DNA from 2 places in the Carnobacterium divergens DSM 20623 genome. Region 1 is predicted to be linked to the other one. Evidence: predicted binding sites of a transcription regulator. Region 1 holds the regulator's gene; the other holds the start of a gene.
What was found. The regulator LexA, encoded in region 1, represses DNA repair genes until DNA is damaged. The targets are predictions, from matches to a motif close to CNAACANNTGTTNG.
Positions count from the first base shown of each region.

Region 2: a site for LexA is predicted at 2,836-2,849, ahead of parE (DNA topoisomerase IV subunit B). Genes of this name have one in related genera too.

Region 1 covers NZ_JQLO01000001.1:1,131,419-1,139,818, reverse strand. Annotated here, with positions in the region: gene BR52_RS05550 (LapA family protein) at 1-176, shown strand, start outside; gene BR52_RS05545 (hypothetical protein) at 197-508, shown strand; gene BR52_RS05540 (acetate uptake transporter) at 675-1,289, shown strand; gene BR52_RS05535 (GNAT family N-acetyltransferase) at 1,344-1,778, opposite strand; gene recJ (single-stranded-DNA-specific exonuclease RecJ) at 1,947-4,280, shown strand; gene BR52_RS05525 (adenine phosphoribosyltransferase) at 4,303-4,815, shown strand; gene BR52_RS05520 (hypothetical protein) at 4,867-5,166, opposite strand; gene lexA (transcriptional repressor LexA) at 5,290-5,913, opposite strand; gene BR52_RS05510 (DUF896 family protein) at 6,130-6,369, shown strand; gene tkt (transketolase) at 6,529-8,400, shown strand, end outside.
Region 2 covers NZ_JQLO01000001.1:925,388-933,787, reverse strand. Annotated here, with positions in the region: gene parC (DNA topoisomerase IV subunit A) at 1-696, opposite strand, end outside; gene parE (DNA topoisomerase IV subunit B) at 686-2,713, opposite strand; gene plsY (glycerol-3-phosphate 1-O-acyltransferase PlsY) at 3,101-3,709, shown strand; gene BR52_RS04600 (aldose 1-epimerase family protein) at 3,758-4,636, opposite strand; gene codY (GTP-sensing pleiotropic transcriptional regulator CodY) at 4,771-5,568, opposite strand; gene hslU (ATP-dependent protease ATPase subunit HslU) at 5,587-7,005, opposite strand; gene hslV (ATP-dependent protease subunit HslV) at 7,021-7,563, opposite strand; gene xerC (tyrosine recombinase XerC) at 7,602-8,400, opposite strand, start outside.

The sequences.
Region 1 (8,400 bases):
AATTGACGACATTTGATCAAAAAGTAGCTGAGCGTACTGAAAGTTTAAAAGCGGAGTATGAAAACAAGCTTGCAGAAAAAGAAATCGCATTAGCAGAAAACAAGAAAAAAATTGATAGTTTAGAGCAAGAATTGGTTACAAAACTAACAACACCGCCAACTGAAAATACGCTTTAATTGAAAGAAGGAATTCAACTATGATTAAAGTGGTGTTTACGTATCAAACAAAAACATCTGATTTGCCAGAATTAATGGAGAAATTTCAACAATCTGCAAGTTCTGAGTTTAATGGAATTGTGAACAATCTAGGAATCAATCAATTTAAACGAAGTGAAGGAGATCAAACGATTGTCGTTCTTGATATTTATTATGAATCGCTTAGTGACTATGATGAGCGGACTACCTATGAACGCAGTCAAGTTGCATGGAATGACATTTGGTTTAATCCAACTAATAAGCATAAAGAACTTTCAGTTGAAGTTTTTGAAGTTCTAAATAAAACCTTTTAAACAAGAGCAACTTACATTAAATGTAAGTTGCTCTTTTTAGTTAAAAATGATGGAAAGATTAGTTATTTCATAAGTGTTTTGAAGGGTAAAAAAAAGAATTGACTCTTAGTAGCTTAGATGGTATTTTATACAGGTTGGCAATTTTAAATAAAGGGGAATATCATTAATGAAAAACGAGCAACATCACGTAAAACAAGTTATAATTGATCCGACAGCGATTGGATTGTTTGGTTTAGCAATGGTTACTTTAGTAGCCTCATCTCAAAAATTAGGCTGGACAGAAAACGTAAGTGGCGTGTTGCCATGGGCAATTTTCTTAGGCGGAATTGCTCAGTTGATTGCTTCTAACTATGATGCAAAACATAATAACGTATTTGGCGCAACAGCTTTTGCTGGTTACGGACTATTTTGGTTAGGAACAGGAATGAGCTGGATGATTCAAAATGGTTTGTTTGGAGAAGTGCTACAAGCTTCTTTCGATCCAAATGAATTAGGTTTTGCTTTCCTTGGCTACTTTATTTTCACAGTCTTTATGACCGTGGGAGCTTTAGAAACAAACAAGGTCTTATTCTTTATTTTCTTTTTAATTGACTTTTTATTCCTAGGATTGTTTATGTCAACTTTTGGAATTGCAACAGACTTCTTCCACATGATGGCAGCAGTTGCGGAATTTTTAATTTCAATTTTATCATTCTATGGCGCAGCAGCAGCTGTTTTGAATGGTCACTTTGGCTTTACGTTCCTACCAATCGGCAAGCCTTTTGGGATTATCAAAAAATAATTAAAGTAAAACCTTCAGTTAAGCAACGAACAAATTGCTTAACTGAAGGTTTTTTTATTTTTTAATCATATCAATATGAGGAATTTCATCTTCTAAATAAATCTCGCCATTGATTGGTTCAAAGCCAAATTGACTATAGAACTTTTGTAAATAAGCTTGTGCTTGAATTTCAACGGCTTGATTTGGAAAGCTATCATCAATTGTTTTTAAAATAATCGTTAATAACTCTTTGCCTAAGCCAGTCCCACGTTGTTCTTTCACTGTTAAAATACGGCCAAACATTAATTTTTCTTGACTTGGAATGATGCGTCCATAAGCCTGTATCTGGCCATTTTGTTCATTAAACACATGGATGCTGATTAAATCCTTATCGTCTACATCTGGATAAAAACATTCTTGCTCGACAATAAAAACGTTCACTCGAGCTTGATAGATTTGAAAAAGTTCAGTCGTTGTTAATTCATTAAATCTTTTTATTTTCCACGTCATCACATTAGCCCCTTTAGTTGATTTTATTAGTTAATCATAGTATAAAATTAAACGAAATGATTTGCAATTAGAAATAAACGGCTAAGAATTAAAAAGCGAAAAAATCAAGAGTTCAACTACTTTATTTTCTAAAAATTTGGTATACTAAATAAGTTGGGAGTGATTAGATTGTTAAAATCTCGAATGAACTGGAAATTAAATCAACCACAAACGAATGAAGCAGCGATTACAGCTTTAAGCGAAGAACTTTCGACTTCTCCGTTAGTATCGACTTTACTAGTTAATCGTGGTTTGGATACAAAAGACAAAGCACAGCATTTTTTGAAACCAGATGAAACTTGGATTCATGATCCATTTTTAATGTATGATATGGAAAAAACCGTTGAACGAATTACGCAAGCAATTGAACATGGTCAAAAAATAGTCGTTTATGGCGATTATGATGCTGATGGCGTAACAAGTACGGCTGTTTTAAAAGAAACGATTGAAATGCTTGGTGGTGAAGTAGATTTCTATATTCCAAATCGATTTACAGATGGTTATGGACCGAATGTCCAAGCTTTTGAAAGATTGATTGAAGAGGGAGCGGAATTGATTGTGACGTGTGACAATGGGGTTTCAGGTCACGAAGCAATTGCTAAAGCTAAGGAATTAGGAATTGATGTGATTGTAACGGATCACCATGAAATGCCAGAGATTTTGCCAGAGGCATATGCAATTGTTCATCCAAAACATCCACAAGGAGCGTATCCTTTTGGTGAATTAGCTGGAGTAGGTGTTGCCTTCAAACTAGCAACCGCATTATTAGGCGAGTTTCCAACTGAACTAGTAGATCTAGTAGCGATTGGAACTATTGCTGATCTAGTTTCATTGACGGATGAGAACCGAGCATTAGTGATTTTAGGGCTAGAAATGTTAAAAGTTTCTGAACGATTAGGTTTTTTAGCATTAGCAAAAGTTGCAGGAATAGAAAAAGAGACCATTACAGAAGAAACGATTGGCTTTACCATCGCGCCTCGTCTAAATGCTGTCGGTCGTTTAGGTGAAGCAGGGCCAGCAGTTGCTTTATTAACGACCTTTGATGAAGAAGAAGCAATCGAGCTTGCAACCTTTATTAATACAAAAAATGAAGAGCGTCAAGCCTTTGTGGCAAAAATTACGGAAGAAGCCTTCCAAATGATTGCAGAAATGAAAGAAACACCGTCTGTGTATTTATTAGCGAAGTCCGATTGGCACGAAGGGGTACTTGGAATTGTTGCAAGTAAAATTGTTGGTGCCACAGGAAAACCCGCACTTGTGTTGAATATTGACACTGAAAATGGAATCGCTAAAGGTTCTGGACGGAGCATTAGCGCGTATAACTTATATGATGCAATTAATGAAGTCCGAGATTTAACCACCCATTTTGGTGGACATCATATGGCAGCAGGTCTAACACTGCCAATTGAACATATTGAGACCTTACAAACACAACTAAATCAGTATGCGTTAACGCATGATTTAGTCGGAAACTTGAATGAAGAACTAGTAATTGATGAAACGATTGAATTAACAGATATCACCGTTGCAACGATTGAAGAATTGGCTAGTTTAGCGCCATTTGGCACAGACAATCCAAAGCCTGTTTTCTTACTTGAACATGTTCAAGCAGAAGACATTCGTAAAATTGGTGGCAACAACGCTCATTTAAAACTTAAAGCAACAAAAAATAAGGTGAATTTAGACGTGATTGGCTTTCAATTAGGTGCAGTTGCTGATGAAATCAACGACAATTCTGAAGTGTCGTTAGTCGGAAAGCTTTCTATAAATGAATGGAATGGCAACCGTAAGCCTCAGTTGATGCTTGAAGATATTTCAATGGATGGACTTCAAGTTGTTGATTTGAGAGGGAGCAATTTAGCAGCAGGTCTTTGGGTACAAGGCGCAGCTTGTTATCTATTTTATAATAAGAAAAGCTACCAAACCCATAATGATAAAGTTCCAATGGGCAGTGAAAGTGTTTTGATTGAGTCCAAAGAAGATGCTGAAGCTTTTAAAACGCAACATTCAACCTTTGTATTTATCGATTGTCCAAACGAATTAGAATGGATTTCGTCAACGATTCGGGGAAATACACCAGAAAAGTTAGTTACTGCCTTTTTTAGTGAATCAGAAAGTTACCTAAATGGGATGCCAAGCCGAACACAATTTGGAGAATTATTTAAATTCGTAGCAACACACAAAGATGTTGATATTCGACATAAGCTGTCTATTTTAGCAAATTATCTAAAAATCAAAGATAACTTATTAATTTTCATGATTAACGTGTTTTTTGAACTAGGATTTGTTACAATAGACAATGGCGTAATGAACTATGTCGAAGATGCTCCAAAAAAAGAGTTGTCTGATGCAGAAAATTACCAAAAACGACTAAATCAAATAGAAGCTGAAAAAATCTTGCTGTACAGCCATTTTGCAGAATTAGAAATCTGGTTAAAACAACAAATTAATGAAGCCTCGTAAAATTTGAATGGAGGATTTATAGATGGATTTAAAACAATATATTGCAGATGTAAAAGACTTCCCTGAAAAAGGAATTATTTTCCGTGACATTTCACCCTTAATGGCAGACGGAGAAGCTTATCGTTATGCAACTAACGAAATTGCAAAATACGCAAAAGACAAAGGCGTTGAAATGATCGTTGGACCAGAAGCTCGCGGATTTATCGTAGGCTGCCCAGTGGCCTATGAATTAGGAATCGGTTTTGCTCCTGCTCGCAAAAAAGGCAAACTGCCAAGAGAAACAGTTGAAGTTAGCTATGGTTTAGAGTATGGATCAGATGTTTTACAAATTCACAAAGACGCTATCAAACCAGGTCAAAAAGTGATGGTTTGTGATGATTTACTAGCAACCGGTGGAACCATTGCAGCGACGATTCAATTAATCGAAAAATTAGGTGGAATTGTTGTAGGAACAGCTTTCTTAATCGAATTAACAGATTTAAATGGTCGTGCTCAAATTGAAGGATACGATATCTTCACTTTAATGGACTACTAAAATAAAAATCCCCCTCAAGTTAGATTGATTCTAACCTGAAGGGGATTCTTTTTATGCGATTGATTTTGGATTTTTAGGAGAGCGTCCTAGGACAAACTCGATAATCGTTAAAACAACTAAAATACCAACGATAATTGCAAACCAATTAGATGTTTGAATGCCGAAATCCCAAGTGTTATAAATCCAGATGACAATGCCACTATAAATAATTGAAAGAATATTCAAAACAGCAAATGCCCATAAATTTCCATTTTCTTTATTGCGTAAGTACATAACGGAAAGACCAACACTTAAAAGAATCCAAGCAACTTGAATCAATAAGCTAAACCAATAAAACAATAATGCAACCATTTCACTTAACCTCCTTATGTGAGAATAAAAAAAGCCTTATATACAAAGTTTAGCACAATTATTTGTAGAGACAACTAAAAAGCATTAAAAAAGAGCTTCCTAATAAAGGAAACTCTGAAAGTCTTAAAAAATGTGACTCCGGTATAATCCAACAACTTTTCCAAGAATGGTTACTTCACTAAGAATAATCGGATCCATTCCATCGTTTTCAGGTTGCAAGCGGTAATGATCTTTTTCTTTGAAGAATCGTTTACAAGTTGCTTCATCTTCACTTGTCATAGCAATCACGATATCGCCATTATCAGCATTTGATTGTTTGCGAACAATTACAGCATCGCCATCTAAAATTCCACAATTGATCATACTTTCACCACGAATAGTTAGCATGAACAACGCTTCATTTGCATATTGCAGATGAGGAGGTAGTGGGAAATAATCAGTGGCTTCTTCAACTGCTAATATCGGTTCACCAGCTGTAACGGTTCCTAGAAGGGGAATCTTATCCATTGGGACACCAAGTTTAGACAATCCAAGTGCAGTTAACTCAATAGCACGAGGTTTACTAGGATCTCGTTGAATAAAGCCGTTTTTTTCTAAACGTGATAAGTGGCCATGTACCGTTGACGTTGAAGAAAGAGATACAGCAGTACCAATCTCACGAACAGTTGGGGGATACCCTTTTAGTTGAACTTGTTCATGTATGTACTGTAATACTTCAATTTGTCTAGATTCTGGAGTTTTACGCATGATTAAATGCACCTCGTTTCTTTATCAATTTTCTTAACTATAGAATACCATAAATAATCACAGAATTCAAACAGATGTTCGGTAAAAATTAAATTTCTATTCCTAGTGTCTTGAAAGCTTTGTAAGAATAAACTAATTTTTAGGCAAATGGATATATTTTCAGCTTAATTTTTGATATAGTTAAGAGGTCAAATGAAACGAGATGGAGTGAATTAAATGCTATCTAAAGAAAAAATAGCCCGAATTAACGAGCTAGCCAATAAGTCTAAGAGCGAAACCCTCAGCTTATCAGAGCAACAAGAACAAAAAGAATTAAGAGAAGAATATTTACAAGCTTTCCGCGGTGGAATGAGAAATCATATCGAAGGAATGAAAGTTGTCGACAATGATGGGACAGACGTTACTCCTGAAAAGTTAAAGCAAATTCAAAAAGAAAAAGGATTACACGACCGCTAAAAATAAGAAGGAAATGAGACATATAAGTAGAAAACGCTTTATCAATTGTTAAAATTTGGCGTTTAATCGTTAAAATAAATACAATAATTCTATGAAAGCGTTGCGTAAAACGATTTAAAACAGTAAAATAGAGATATTAAAACTGAAAGGATGATTTAATTGTTCGATACAACTGACCAACTTGCAGTAAACACGATTAGAACACTAAGTATGGATGCGATTCAAAAAGCAAACTCAGGACACCCAGGTTTACCAATGGGGGCTGCTCCAATGGCGTACACGCTATGGACAAAACATTTAAACGTAAACCCAAGCAACTCATCATGGGTAAATCGCGATCGCTTTGTACTTTCAGCAGGACACGGTTCAATGCTATTATATAGTTTGTTACATTTATCAGGTTACAAACTATCAATGGAGGATTTGAAAAATTTCCGTCAATGGGATAGCTTAACCCCTGGTCATCCAGAAGTACATCATACAGATGGTGTTGAAGCAACAACAGGTCCTCTTGGACAAGGAATTGCAAATAGTGTCGGAATGGCAATGGCAGAAGCTCATCTAGCGGCAACGTATAATAAGGAAAATCATCAAATCGTTGATCATTATACCTATGCTTTATGTGGTGATGGAGATTTAATGGAAGGCGTATCAGCTGAAGCAGCAAGTTTAGCAGGTCATTTAGAGCTAGGCAAACTTGTGGTATTATATGATTCAAATGATATTTCATTAGATGGTCCTACTTCAAAAGCTTTTACTGAAAATGTAGGCAAACGTTTTGAAGCGTATAATTGGCAACATATTTTAGTTAAAGATGGAAATGATCTAGCTGAAATCGAAAAAGCGATTGAAGCAGCAAAAGCAGAAACTAAAAAACCAACTTTAATTGAAGTAAAAACAGTGATTGGCTTTGGTGCTCCAAATGAAGGAACATCTAAAGTTCACGGCGCACCACTTGGAATGGATGGAATCGAAGCGACTAAAAAAGCTTACGGTTGGGATTATCCAGCGTTCACTGTTCCAAATGAAGTAGCTACACGTTTTAAAGAAACAATGATTGATCAAGGAGCTAAATCAGAAAGTGAATGGAATGAATTGTTCGCTTCATATAAAGCTGAATATCCAGAATTAGCTGCTCAATTTGAATTAGCAATGTCTGGGAACTTACCAACTGATTGGGATAAAGAATTACCAGTTTACGAAGAAGGCGAAAGTGCTGCTTCTCGTGTGACAGGTAGTGAAACCATTCAAGCATTGTCAAAAGCTATTCCATTTTTCTGGGGTGGATCTGCAGATTTATCTGCTTCAAACAATACAATGGTTGCTGGTGAAAAAGATTTTGAACCAGGTCAATATGAAGGACGCAACATTTGGTACGGTGTTCGTGAATTTGGAATGTCAGCTGCAATGAACGGAATTTCATTACACGGTGGTTCAAAAACTTATGGCGGAACATTCTTTGTATTTACAGATTATTTACGTGCAGCAATTCGTTTAGCGGCTATTTCAAAAGCACCTGTAACGTATGTGTTTACACATGATTCAATCGCTGTAGGAGAAGATGGTCCGACTCATGAACCAGTAGAGCAACTATCTAGCTTACGCGGTATGCCAAACTTGTCTGTAATTCGTCCAGCTGATGGAAATGAAGTGGTTGCTGCTTGGGAACAAGCAATTACCTCAACTGACCACCCAACAGTATTAGTCTTGACTCGCCAAAACTTACCTGTCTTGCCTGGAACAAAAGAAAACGCACGTAAAAACGTTGCTAAAGGCGGTTACGTAATTTCTCCACAAGATGGTGATCAACCAACTGGAATTCTAATAGCAACAGGTTCTGAAGTTGCCTTAGCAATCGAAGCACAAAAAGAATTGAAAAAACAAGGCAAAGACGTTTCAGTAGTATCGTTACCAAGTTTTGATTTATTTGAAAAACAAGATGCAGCATACAAAGAGAGTGTCTTGCCAAAAGCAGTTAGAAAACGTATGTCAATTGAAATGGGCGCAACCTTTGGTTGGGAACGTTACGTT
Region 2 (8,400 bases), 210 kb from region 1:
ATAAGCTTGTTTGATACCATCCAAACCTTGTAAAATTCCACCAGTTGCAAAATCAGGGCCTTTTAAATACTTCATTAAATCTGCCACACTTGCTGAGCGATTATCAATCAAATGAATAGTTGCGTCAATTACTTCACCTAAGTTGTGAGAAGGAATATCGGTTGCATATCCAGCTGAAATACCAGTAGCTCCATTTACCAAAAGGTTTGGGTAACGAGCCGGTAAAACAGTTGGCTCTTCGTCCGTGTCATCAAAGTTTAATACAAAATCTACTGTTTCTTTGTCAATATCTTTTAAAAGTTCCGCCGAAATTTTAGAAAGACGGGCTTCTGTATAACGCATTGCAGCTGGAGGATCGCCATCCATACTTCCGTTATTCCCGTGCATTTCAATTAAAACTTCTCGTAATTTCCAATCTTGACTTAAGCGAACCATTGCTTCATAAACACTAGAATCTCCATGTGGATGATAATTCCCAATAACATTTCCGACTGTTTTAGCAGATTTTCTAAACCCTTTTTCTGCAGTATTGCCTTCAACATTCATCGCGTATAAAATTCGTCTTTGAACGGGTTTTAAACCGTCACGAATGTCTGGGAGTGCACGTTCTTGGATAATATATTTAGAGTACCTACCAAAACGATCCCCCATCACTTCTTCCAGGGTTAATTCCTGAATATCCGATCTAATCTCCATTTTCGCCACTTCCTTCTAGCTCATCTAATAATTCAACTTGCTCAATTTCCGGTTCAAGTGAATCCATCATTTGATTATTTTCTAAGATACTTCCGCCTTCTTCTAATGAGAATTCAACGTGGGATTCAATCCACTTACGACGTGGTTCTACTTTGTCTCCCATCAAGGTGGAAACACGACGTTCTGCTTGAGCAGCATCGTCAATTCGAACACGAATTAAAGTTCTTGTTTCTGGATCCATCGTCGTTTCCCATAATTGGTCGGCGTTCATTTCACCAAGTCCTTTGTAACGTTGTAAAATATATCCTTTACCAAAGGTTTTTGTTTTAGCTTCTAATTCTTCATCTGTCCAAGCGTATTCAATCACTTCTTTTTTACCGGTTCCTTTTGACAATTTGTATAAAGGCGGTAATGCGATATAGACTTTTCCAGCTTCAATCAACGGTTTCATATAACGATAAAAGAATGTCAATAACAGTACTTGAATATGAGCACCATCAGTATCCGCATCGGTCATAATGATGACTTTGTCATAGTTACAGTCTGCTAAATCAAATTCAGGACCAACACCTGCACCGATTGTATAAATCATGGTATTGATTTCTTCATTTTTTAGAATATCTTGTAGCTTCGCTTTTTCTGTATTAATTACTTTTCCGCGTAAAGGTAAAATCGCTTGAAATTTACGATCACGGCCTTGTTTAGCAGAACCTCCGGCTGAATCTCCTTCGACTAGATAGATTTCATTCCGTTTTGGATTTTTGCTTTGTGCAGGCGTTAATTTCCCTGATAAAAGCGATTCATTCTTTTTACGTTTTTTCCCGTTACGACTTTCTTCTCTGGCTTTTCTAGCCGCGTCTCTAGCTTCTCTCGCCTTAATGGCTTTACGAACCAACATTTGACTGACTTCGCCATTTTCAATTAAATAGAAACCAAGTTGTTCCCCAATAACAGCATCAACAGCAGCTCTAGCTTGCGGAGTACCTAGCTTGCCTTTTGTTTGTCCTTCAAATTGAAGAAGATCTTCAGGGATACGCACAGAAATAATTGCAGCTAATCCTTCTCTAAAGTCGCTTCCTTCTAAGTTTTTATCTTTTTCTTTTAATAAACTTACTTTGCGAGCATATTCATTAAAGGCTTTTGTTAAAGACGCTTTCATACCCGATTCGTGAGTACCACCATCTTTTGTTCGCACATTATTAACGAAAGACAAGATATTTTCTGAATAGCCATCATTGTATTGAAAAGCAAATTCAACTTCGATTTGGTTGTTTTCGCCAGAAAAATAAGCAACTGGATTTAATGTATCTTTTTCTTCATTTAAATACTCAACAAATTCTTTGATGCCTTCTTCGTAATGGAAAATCTCTTGTTTTTCAGTTCGCTCATCAATTAGCTCAATTTTTAAACCTTTTAATAAGAAAGCAGATTCTCTTAAACGTTCAGATAAAATATCGTATGAATACTTAACTGTCGAGAAAATAGTTTCATCTGGTTTAAAGTGCACGATTGTTCCATTTTTTTCTTTTGTGGTTTTAACTTTTTTTAATGTATCTGCGGGAATTCCGCCATTTTTAAATTTTTGTTGATACATTACACCATCACGAACGATGGTAACTGTTAGCCATTCTGATAGAGCATTTACAACGCTGGCACCAACACCGTGAAGTCCACCTGACGTTTTATAACCACCTTGTCCAAACTTTCCTCCCGCATGTAACACCGTAAAGATTACTTGTACGGTTGGAATTCCTGAAGCATGCATCCCAACTGGCATCCCACGTCCATTATCCTTAACGCTTACACTATTATCCTTGTGTAAAGTTACAGTGATTTCAGTTCCATAACCGGATAAAGCTTCGTCTACTGAATTGTCTACAATTTCATAGACTAAGTGATGCAACCCTCTACTATCGGTTGAACCGATGTACATTCCTGGGCGTTTTCTGACAGCTTCCAGTCCTTCTAGAACTTGGATTGCTTCATCGTTGTATTCCATATTTATTTTTTTTGGCATTCTCAAAACTCCTTAGACCATAGAAAATAGGCGCATATTACTTGTATAACTGGCGCATCTACACAATGATACTCTATCTTTCAAGTAATGGAAAGCGAAAATCATCTTTTTTACTAAACTATCGAAAATACGTTCGCTTTATTTGAGAAAACTTTTATTTTCAGTTTTTATGTAATTTGATTTAAATTCACATTACTAAATAAGGTTAAAGCACAGTGTTTTTATACGTTCATCTAACATGAACTGCTTCTTTAATCTAACGCATTCTTTTGAAAAAAGCAAATCTAAATCGTGAATTTCAGTAATTTAACTAGTAAAGACTACGCTAAAATGCTAAAATATTGCGAGTGAAGGATATTTTGAAGTTATAAGGAGCGAATTCATTTGCTGAAAATCATAATTATGTTTGTTATCGCCTATTTATTAGGATCGATTCCGTCTGGTGTCTGGATTGGAAAATTATTTTATAAAAAAGACATTCGCCAATTTGGTAGTGGCAATTCTGGAACAACGAATACGTACCGTGTTTTAGGAAAAACAGCTGGAACTATTGTTTTAGCGATGGATATTTTAAAAGGAACGTTGGCTGCAAGTTTGCCTTATTTCTTTCATAGTGACATTAACCCATTGATTATTGGACTAGGCGCCATTATTGGTCATACATTTCCAATTTTTGCTGAATTTAAAGGTGGCAAAGCCGTTGCGACAAGTGCTGGGACATTGCTAGCTTATAATCCACAATATTTCATTATCTGCGCTTGCCTATTTGTCACACTGATTTACCTGACTCGAATGGTGAGCCTATCAAGTATGTTGGGAATGTTGATTATTGCCCCACTTAGTCTCGTATATCACGATTGGATTTTAACAACCATTGCTTTTATTTTATTATTTTTCATTACGTATCGTCATAAAGACAATATTAAGCGCATTAAAAATGGCACTGAAAATAAAGTACCTTTTGGCTTAGGCTATAAGAAAACAACTAAAAACTAGCAAAAACCTCTTATGGATTGAACAATTCAATCCATAAGAGGTTTTTTATTAATTTACAGTTATTTCAAAAGCTGCTTCAAATGATTTTTGAGGGGCCAATGTTTGAATGCCTAATTTTTCTTCAATCTTGCCGGTAGCATTCATATCATCTGCAATTCCAAACCATGGTTCGATGCAAACAAAAGGAGCGTCCGTTTGGGGTGGCGACCAAATGCCCACATACGGAAAGTCAACGAATCGAACAGCTACAGAATGTTCTGTTTTTTCAGATTTAATGGTAAAAATATTTTCACCTTTCGTTTCATAAATCATTGCATCATTATCGAATAAACTACGAGTCAAAGCAATATCTGTATTTGTTTGAGCCAATGTTTTACATGGTGTATTTAAATACGCTCCTGACAACGGAATCGTTGTTCTGGTTTTTCTTGGTGAAAAAGAAAAATAATAGTCTTCAAACTTCGTATCAGTTGTCAACGGAATATTAAATCCAGGATGTGCGCCAATTGAAAAATAAAGTGGCTCATCAGAAGCTGGATTCTCAACATGATAGGCTGTTGTCACAGTATTCCCAGTTAAAGTATACGTAATCAGCAAATGAAACGCATATGGGTAGCGCTCTTTAGTACTTGGACTATCTGATAATTTCAATGTCACGGTGCTATCTGTTTGATGCATTATTTCAAATTCACAATCTCGTGCAAATCCGTGCTGACCCATTGGGTATGTTTTTCCAGCCACTTCGTAGCGGTCTTCTTTTAAACGTCCGACAAATGGGAAAAGAACAGGAGCATGTCTCCCCCAGTATTTGGGATCTGCTTGCCATAAATACTCAATCTTGTTGTCTTTTCTTTTAATACTGGTAAGTTCTGCGCCTTTAGTTAAAATAGTAACGGTTAATGTATCATTTTCAAGTTTGATCATAATCCTTTCCCTCCTTTTAATGCATTCAATAAAATTGATTATATCATAGTTTAACTCTTTATTTGAAACCATTTTCAGCTTTTAGGTAAATTTAAATAAAAAATGATTTCGATAAACTTTATCGAAATCATTTTTGTTTAATAAACAGATTCTTTAGCAAGGGCTTCTATAAATTTTGGATTATTTACCCGAATATAGGTCCCTTTCATTCCAAGTGAACGAGATTCAATAATCCCACCTGATTCAAGTTTTCTTAATGCGTTAACAATAACTGAACGAGTGATGCCAATTTTATCAGCAATACTAGATGCCGTTAGACGTCCTTCTAAGCCATCTAGTTCATTAAATATGGCTTTAACGGCTTTTAGTTCACTATAAGAAAGTGTTTTAATCGCCATTTGAACAATCGCCAAACTTCTTGTTTCTTCTTCGATTTGATTTGATTTGTGGTATAAAATTTCCATTCCCACCACAGTTGCACTGTATTCTGCTAAAATTAAATCTCCATCATCAAACGCCGAATGCAAACGTGCTAATATAATCGTTCCTAATCGTTCGCCAGCAGCACGAATGGGGACAATCGTTGTTAGCCCTTCAGCAAATAGGTCACGATTTTCAATTGGAAAAGCTGTATAGTCACTTTCTACACCTATATTCGATTTTGTTTCAGTAATACCTAACATGTTAGCTGTATAATCTGCTGGGAATTTTTCATCAACAAGCATTTGTTTCACTCGCTCATTGTTAATCCCGTGTTTTTCATTGTATCCAAGTAATACTCCGTTCTCACTAATCAAGTAGGTATTCGCATCTAGAGTATCTCCTAATATCTCTGCCATATTGTTAAATGGCAAACGATCAGAAACCGACGCTACACCGCCTTTTTGTTGCAGCATACTGCTGATTTTACGCATTTTAAGAAGTAAATTGTTCACTCGTTTTTCCTCCAGCTCTTATAAGATATAACGACTTAAGTCTTTATCTTGGACAATATAGTCAATTTTATCGTTCACATAGTTTTCTGTAATTGTAATTTCTCCCATATGCATATCTGGAGCTTCAAATAATAAATCTTCTAATAATTTTTCTAAAATTGTATGCAGACGGCGTGCGCCAATATTATCGGTTTCGTGATTCACCTTAAAGGCAATCTCTGCTAAACGCTCAATCGCTTCAAAGGTAAAGGTTACTTTGATATTTTCCGTTCCAAGCATTGCAATGTATTGTTTAATCAATGCGTTATTAGGTTCTGTTAAAATCTTAACAAAATCACTTGCATCTAAATCATTCAGTTCTACACGAATTGGAAAACGTCCTTGCAATTCTGGAATCAAGTCACTTGGTTTAGAAACGTGGAACGCACCTGAAGCAATAAATAGAATATGATCTGTTTGGATTGTGCCATATTTTGTGTTGACTTGTGATCCTTCGACAATTGGTAAAATATCGCGCTGCACACCTTCACGAGAGACTTCTCCAGACTGACTTGCTTTAGAAGTTATTTTATCAATTTCATCAATAAAGATAATCCCTGTATTTTGAGCAAGTTTAATGGCTTGTGAATGAATGTCTTCTGGGTTAACGAGCTTTTCAGATTCTTCTTGGATAAAGATTTTAATTGCTTCTTGAACAGTCACTGTCCGTTTGATTTTGCGTTTTGGAGTTAAGGCTCCTAAGGTATCATTCAAATCAATCCCCATTTGTTCAAGGCCAGCTCCCATAGGAGAATTGACCGGTTTTTTACTCTCATTCACTTCAATTGTTAATTCTCTTTGATCTAGCAAGCCATCCCGAATTTGTTGCTTCATTGTTTCACGATTTGATGAAATCGTTTCGGTCACTTCTTCCTCGACCTCTTCTTGATTAAATTGAGCCATATCAACACCCATATTTTGAAACATATTTTCAAAAGGATTTAAATTAGCAGCCTTTTTCTTTTCCTTTTTAATTCCTGGAACAAGTAATTTGGCTACACGATCAATTGCGCGTTTTTCAGCTTGTGAATAGACATTTGAATATTGTTGCTTTTGAACAATTTGGATACTAACTTCAACTAAATCACGAACCATCGATTCCACATCACGTCCAACATAGCCTACTTCAGTAAATTTTGTTGCTTCTACTTTGATAAAAGGCGCATTGACGATTTTTGCTAAACGACGTGCAATTTCCGTTTTACCTACGCCAGTAGGCCCAATCATTAACATATTTTTGGGCGTAATTTCTTGTTGCATTTCTTCTTCTAACTGTAGGCGACGGTAACGATTACGTAAAGCTACCGCAACCGATTTTTTAGCTTCATTTTGTCCAATAATGTATTTATCAAGTTCTTGAACGATTTCTCTAGGAGTCATATTAATAGTTGTATTCATTGTAGACACTTCCTTTTAAAGTTTTTCCACGATAATATTATGATTGGTAAAGACACAGATATCTGCTGCTACCGTTAAGCTCTCTTTGGCAATTTCACTTGCACTTAAATGTTGACCGTGTTTTTTTAATGCTCGGCCTGCTGAAAGTGCATAATTCCCACCAGAGCCAATCGCTAAGATACCATCATCCGGTTCAATCACTTCACCACCGCCACTCACCATTAGCATTTCATCTTTATTCATGACAATTAATAATGCTTCAAGTTTTTGCATTGCACGATCTGTACGCCATTCTTGAGCTAGCTCTACTGCAGCTCGTTTTAAATTGCCTTTGTATTCATTTAATTTAGCTTCAAATTTTTCTTCTAATGTAAAAGCATCTGCTACACTTCCAGCAAATCCAACTAGCACTTCACCGTTATAAATACGACGAACTTTACGTGCTGTGCCTTTCATGATAACAGATTCTCCCATCGTTACCTGACCATCGCCAGCCATTGCACATTCCCCGTTATGACTCACTGCAAAAATCGTTGTTGCGTGAAAAGTTGTTGTCATTGTTTATTCCTCCTATTAATTCATTTCTTCTTAAAGCATTACGCTCTTGGATGAAATTGTCGGTAATTTTTTTGTAAATGCTCTTTCGTTACATGAGCATAAATTTGTGTCGAAGAAAGACTTGCATGACCTAATAATTCCTGAACAGTTCGCATATCTGCACCATTATTCAATAAATGAGTAGCAAATGTATGGCGCAACATGTGAGGATGAATATTAGAGGTTAAACTGCTTTTTTTTATTACTTGGTTTAATACATATTCAATTCCAGTTGGCGTTATCTGATCGCCATAATGATTTACAAATAAATAGGGATGTTCTTTATGGTATTTTGTCATTAAAGGTGTTCGGCATTTTTCAAGGTACTCTTTAATCGCAATTGCTGCATAATGCCCAAATGGAACGTAACGTTCTTTGTTGCCTTTCCCATGAACTAGCAGCACCCCTAATTCAAAATCTAAGTCTTTGATTTGGATATTGCTACACTCACTAACTCGAATACCAGTACCATACAATACTTCTAATAAAGCTTCATTCCGAAAATCTAACAGTCTATCTCCTTTTACGGCTGTAAACAGGGCTTCCATTTCCTTTTCATAAAAAAAGCGTGGCAATCTTAGTGATTTTTTTTTCAAATGAATATATGAAAAAGGATTGTCTTCTACTAGTTGGTCTTTCAATAAAAATTGATAGAACGCTCGCATACTTGATATTTTTCTTGAAACTGAGTTGCGACTTAATTGTTTTTCATTTAATAAACCTAAATAAATTCGAACGTCAGAAAGCGTAACTGCTTTGAAAGAAGCTTCACCAGTTTCTTCAAGAAATTTTTTAAAC